DNA from 2 places in the Peribacillus sp. FSL M8-0224 genome. Region 2 is predicted to be linked to the other one. Evidence: riboswitches for the same ligand, from Rfam matches in the RefSeq annotation. Region 2 holds a riboswitch; the other holds the start of a gene.

Region 1 (3,149 bases), 4.7 Mb from region 2:
ATAAGTTTTAAAGTCCCCGCAAAATAATCATTCCCATACTTCTTTTGCTACATCAACGACGAATTTCAGTTTTTCCCATTGCTGTGCTTCGGTTAGCTTGTTGCCGTGATGTGTGGAGGCGAAGCCGCATTGGGGGCTTAAGCATAATTGTTCGAGCGGAACGAAGTGCGAGGCTTCTTTAATGCGTGCCTTAACAGCTTCCTTGTCCTCGATTTCCCCATTTTTTGAAGTGACGACACCCAGTACGACCCGTGCACCGCCATTTGGAATGTATTCCAATGGTTTGAAATCCCCAGAGCGTTGATCATCATATTCCAAGAAGAATCCATCCACTTTTTCTTTTGCCAATAAAGTTGGGGCGATACGGGCATAGCTTCCTTCAAACGCCCATGTCGACTGGTAGTTTCCGCGACATAGGTGGGTAGTGACGATAAGGTCTTCTGGTTTGCCTTCCAATGCGCCATTAATGACCCGAAGTGCAAGATCAATTAATTGTTCCCTCGTATATTTTCCATCCTTGAACTGGAAATCCGGAGCTGAAAGTCTGGCAATATATACATCATCCAATTGAAGATAACGCACACCTGCTTCATAAAAGGCTTTCAAAGCATGCTGATAGGCTTTGATGATATCATTTGCATAGTCTTCGATATCAGGGTAGACGTCTTCATTATGAATGCCTGCAGCAAATAATTGATTCGGACTGGGGATGGTTTGCTTGGCAACGGCACGTCCGTTCACTATTTTGTTCAATTCAATGAAATCACGAATGAAGGGATGTTCAGGGTTGAATGAAACCTTCCCGGTATTGCGAACATTATATCTCTCTGTTTCCACACCATCGAATGTGAGGCCTTTTTCAGTTACATATCCCTCGATGCCATTTAAATGTTCGAGGAAGTCAAAGTGCCACCATGTTCGTCTGAACTCACCGTCCGTAACGGCCTCTAAACCAACTTCAATTTGTTTATCGACGATCCGTTTGATTTCTTCAGTTTCAATTTCACGAAGCCGCTCAGCTGAAATGGTACCTTCCTTAAAGTCCTTTCTGGCAATATGTAAACGTTCCGGTCTTAATAAACTTCCGACGTGGTCCGCCCTGAACGGTGCTTTCGTTAATGTGATTGACATGTTGATTCCTTCTTTCCTTTTAAAAATAAAAAACCTCTCCTTAAAAATAAGAAGAGGTGTTGGCAACAAAGCTATATACTCTTCTTATCTTCAAGTTTTTACACTTCTGGAATTAGCACAGTACAAGATCAGTCTGTTGCTGAGGCATCAAAGGGCCAGTCCCTCCACCTCTCTGGATAAGAGTTGTCTATTAAATTAACTATGACTATACAGGTAGTTTTTATGAAGGTCAAGGGGGGGAGCTGGAATATTTCGAATATACCGTTTATTAATCTGGGCTGAAATGTTAACGGCATCAGGGAATCCGGCATATGCTTTGAGTGGGGAGGGGATGCAAGGATGAGTCCATTCAAAAATGGCATACCGATTACGGTAACTGAAGCCATGATAGAGAGAATCATAAAAATGAAATCATCTGGTCAGGATATTAAAGTCGAGATTACGCCAAGGCATATTGTGCTTTCCGGAATGATGGAAGTTAAAAAAATGATGTTTAAGAAAAACGTAGCTTTCCGGATTACATTAAAACCGGTTCATGTGGAAAAAAGAACGATTTCATTTGAATTAGTGGAAATGGAACCCGTTGACAGGAATTTCATCAACCAAAGGATATTTAACAGACCGCCATTTTTTGAATATGAAAAAAGAGCAATCAAAATGAATGTTAATGCTTGGAGCATCGTGAGGAAAATTCCGATTGGCACAATTAAATCGTATGAACTCGCCGAAGGTGCATTGAAAATGAATCTTTCTATATGATTTAAGGGGATATTTTACATATATCCTTAGCCGTAACCTATAAAGGGTTTGCCAGGTATGATAGTGTTAAGATGACATGGTTCATGAAAAAAATGTGTTTGATAAATCAAGCTCTTTAAAATATACTAAATGACTTGAAGTTTTGAGTTTTTCTGGGAATGAGGAGGATAATGATGGATCAGAAGATTTTGCCTGCTTCAGCAAGCATGAAGGATTTCGAAAGATTTCTAGAAAGTTCCTATGAAATAGGTGTGTTTCTTGATTTGCATATCTCACAATTGAAAAATGTAAGTATGATGGCAAAGCAGCATAATAAGAAAATGATTTATCATGTCGATTTGATCCATGGCATAAGAAGTGATGAGTACGCGACGGAATTCATTTGTCAGGAATATAACCCCTATGGGCTGATTTCGACTAAATCAAGCGTTATATTGAAGGCGAAGCAAAAGGGGGTCATTGCCATCCAGCGAATCTTTTTAATAGACTCACACGCGCTTGAGAAAAGTTATAAGCTGGTGCAGAAAACAAAGCCGGATTATATCGAAGTATTGCCGGGCGCCATGCCATGGATGATAAAAGAAGTGAAGGAACGATTGCAGACACCGATTTTTGCAGGCGGCCTCATACGTACTTCGGATGAAGTCCTGAATGCCCTTGATGCAGGGGCATCGTCAATCACCACTTCAAAAACTGAATTATGGGATATCGTCTAATAGGGAAAAATTGAAAAAAATTACAGAAAAATAGATTAATTTCTCACAAATTATTGACAGCGTTTTCATAACCTAGTATATTTTACAGTACAAGTTAATATATGTGACGGAGACTAGGAGATTCACAACAGATCTATTCATAATTTTTTTATGAAGATAGTTCTGCTGCGGATCTCCTTTTATTTGTTGGCAAGGTTTAAAAAATTATCAGGGGAGGGTTTTATCATGACTCCATTTTGGGGAGAAGTGTTAGGCACGATGATTTTAGTTTTATTCGGAGCAGGTATTGGGGCAGGTTCATCCTTAAAGGGTTCCTATGCAAAAGATGCCGGCTGGATCGTTATCACGATTGCATGGGGATTGGCTGTTACCATGGGTGTTTTTGCAGTGGGGTCCATAAGCGGGGCGCATTTAAACCCGGCGGTCACAGTTGGGTTTGCCATTATTGGAGAATTTCCATGGAGTGATGTGCCCGGTTACATCGTTGCCCAGATGATTGGCGCGATACTCGGCGCAACTCTAGTATTCCTGCACTATTTGCCA
Region 2 (3,149 bases):
TCGACAAGTGACACGCTCCCCATTCCTCATGATCGTAATTTCCTCACAGATTTCAAAAATCTCAGGCAGACAATGTGAAATGAAAATGATTGCCACGCCTTTTTGCTTTAACTCATTTACAATTCGAAAAAGTTCCGTCGTCTCCGTATGACTTAACGGAGCAGTTGGCTCGTCGAGAATCAGGAATTTGCATTCTGTCGAAACGGCTCTTGCTATCAGGACCATCTGTTTTTCAGCCAAGGTAAGGTCTCTAACCAGCTTTTTCGAAGGGACATGAATTTTCATATCTTCAAGAATAGAAGTGGCTTTGTTGTGCAGTTCTTTCCATTGTACCCTTTGTTTTTTTCCCATGTTTTGGACCATATCATTCAACATTACATTTTCCCCAACTGTTAAATAAGGGATGAGGGCGGTATCCACTTCCTGATAAACTATTTGAATGCCCTGTCCCTGAGCAGCTTTTGGCGAGCGGATATCCCACTTCATCCCATCAATAAAAATGTCACCTGAATAATGAACATGGGCTCCCGATAAAACTTTCATTAACGTCGATTTCCCTGCTCCGTTTGCACCGACCAATGCGTGGGCTGTTCCTGATTGTACGGAAAAATCAACATCACTCAGCGCCTTCACCCCCGGAAATTCAATCGAAATCTTCTTCATTTCTAGTTGCTTGCCCATGTCCATTCCCCCTTATAGAACAGACACTCCCTTCGCTGGAAAGAGAGTGTCTCTTTTTATTTTTTATAATGATCTTTCAAAACCTTCATCCAATCTTCTTCAAATTCCGTCGATACCCCCCAGCCATCGACAATATCAGACAGGTTTGCCATGTTTACCGCTTCTTTTGAAGCTTGGATTTGCTTTTGCGAAATAAGTGATGCCTCCAAATCATATGTTTGCGGCGTTTCTTCGCCAGCTAATTTTTTAGCCAATATCCTCATATTCACTGCACCGATCAACTTGGGATCGACTGCTGCCGTGTAGGACCATGAGCTATCAGCCGATTGGATCTCCTGGAGATCTGCGTTCGAAACATCAATTCCATATATCTTTACTTCATCGCGGCCCGCTTCTTTAATCGCCCGGGCTGCACCGATAGCAAAGGCATCCCATGTTGCGAAAATGGCATCCAATTTACCTTTAGGGTATTTATTCAGCATTGCGGCTACAGCATTTTGTGTCTGCACCGAAGTATCAGCGGATGCCACTCCGAATCTTTCGACTTCTTTAATCCCAGGATTTTCTTTTAATTTTTCCTGATAGACTGCATTTCTTCTTACCATTGGAGGAAAACCATCCACCCAAAGATATGCAATTGCCGCTTCACCTTTCTGTTCTTTTATCAGTTTATCGAAAGCCAGTGTTGCCAGCGCTTCATCATCTTGTGAAGTTAATGTCACGCCCTCTATTTTAGATAGATCGCTTATTGAATCGAATGTGACAACGCTTTTACCTGCATCAACCAACTTCTGAACGTCATTTACAGTTGCGGCATCATCACCATGTGAAATGATATAGCCGTCGTAATCTTCCTCCAAAGCCTGTGCTATCGCATCATGGAATTTAGCCGTATCACCATTGGCTGTGTACGTATCCACTTGAAACCCCAGTGCTTCTCCTTCTTCTTTCGCCCCCGCCAGGTATTGGGCAGTATGATCATCACCGCCAATTTTACGGATCACCTTGATTTTGGCTCCATCGCCATCAGCAAATCTCTCCGGGACATTTTCAAATGATACTTTTTCTTCTTTCTTCGATTCTGTGGAACTCTGCCCTGCAGAGCAACCCGTTAAAAGCAAAGCCGAAGCGATGGCAGAAATGAATATCCCTTTAATAGACCTTCTCATCTTGTTTCCCTCCATGTTTTCTCATTAGTCTTATCAGTTAAGTCGGTGTAAATCCCAAAATAAAAACCTCTCTAATATAGAGAGGTTTAATCGGCTGTTTTGCAGACTTTTCCCTCTCTTATCTGTCAAAACATTTCTGTTTTGCAGGATTTAGCACCAATTCCTAATGGAACGGTTGCTGGGCATCTTAGGGCCAGTCCCTCCGCCACTCTTGATAAGAGATATATTGTGTTACGTTTTCGTAATTATCACTTTATAGGGATATAGTCGTAAAGTCAATAGATTTTTGAATATTTGAAATGTTTCCCGTTATTTTTATTTTCTTTGAAGCTGGGCTAGACGCTTTTTCTCGATTTTTTCAAGCCTCTCCAACTGCCTTAATTTCACTTCGAACAACGTGATCGGATCACGGTAAACCTCAGGATTTTCTTTCATATGCTCCAATGCAGCCTGGTAGTCTTTTATTTCAGTCTGCGTCTGCTCTATCGTTTTTTGAAGTAAGGCAAATGAACTGCGATAGAAAAGTGAGATGTCCCGATCCAATGATTTTTCAAACAATCCAAATTGGGTTAGAAAACGTTCCGTGATCATTTCGGCAACATCCAGGTAATCTTCACTTTCCAGGTATTTCTTGTAACGATTGTACATATTGGCCTTATTTTGCGGTATCGCCCCAAATAGCTTCCCTGCTCCTTTAAGCAGCAATTGTGATGGAGTCCTGCGCAAAAGGATATTAACGTTTTCGATGCGGATACTGCTTGTCATCCGGTCGGCATCACGACGCCAGTCATCCAACACCCTGAAGTCACCTGCCAGTGTAATCCGTTCTTCTTTGTATAATTCATTGAATCCGGCACTCATCTCATCCATGAACTGCTGGCTTTGTGAGAACTCCATTTGGGAACTGGCAATCCAGTCTTGAAGAGAACGGTAATATTGAGGCATGATCTTGTCAGAAATGAAGTTTTGAATCCGCTCATTCATTTCCTGGTTTAACTGTACATGGACCTGACTGAAATCACTGCTTTCCGTTAACGATTTAGAGCAATCCCTCAGTAATTCAGGAATTTTTGAATAAAGCTGACTTTTCACTTCGTCCTTAAGCGAACGATACGACCTTATGATATTTTCACTTTTTTCTTTTTCCAGATCAGCCAGTTGATTGACCGCTCCATTCAGTTTGACTTCCATCTGCTCATTCCACGAGATGGAATGCTCGCATTTCCGCTCATTGGCTGTCCGTTTTTCTAATAGATAAGATAAAGTTTTACGAATGAATGCCAGGATTTTTTCAGATCT

The links. Region 2 has a riboswitch for S-adenosylmethionine ahead of MKX49_RS00180 (sugar ABC transporter substrate-binding protein). Riboswitches for the same ligand answer to the same signal wherever they lie in the genome.
Region 1: linked by a shared signal. The riboswitch ahead of MKX49_RS22965 (5-methyltetrahydropteroyltriglutamate--homocysteine S-methyltransferase) and the one ahead of MKX49_RS00180 (sugar ABC transporter substrate-binding protein) in region 2 are both predicted to bind S-adenosylmethionine.

What each region holds. Positions count from the first base shown of each region.
Region 1 covers NZ_JBBOOJ010000001.1:4,719,457-4,722,605, reverse strand. The annotation lists gene MKX49_RS22965 (5-methyltetrahydropteroyltriglutamate--homocysteine S-methyltransferase) at 28-1,131, opposite strand; SAM riboswitch class I at 1,213-1,314, opposite strand; gene MKX49_RS22960 (hypothetical protein) at 1,471-1,890, shown strand; gene MKX49_RS22955 (glycerol-3-phosphate responsive antiterminator) at 2,064-2,606, shown strand; gene MKX49_RS22950 (MIP/aquaporin family protein) at 2,832-3,149, shown strand, end outside.
Region 2 covers NZ_JBBOOJ010000001.1:35,284-38,432, reverse strand. The annotation lists gene MKX49_RS00185 (sugar ABC transporter ATP-binding protein) at 1-681, opposite strand, end outside; gene MKX49_RS00180 (sugar ABC transporter substrate-binding protein) at 738-1,850, opposite strand; SAM riboswitch class I at 1,966-2,071, opposite strand; gene MKX49_RS00175 (GTPase domain-containing protein) at 2,166-3,149, opposite strand, start outside.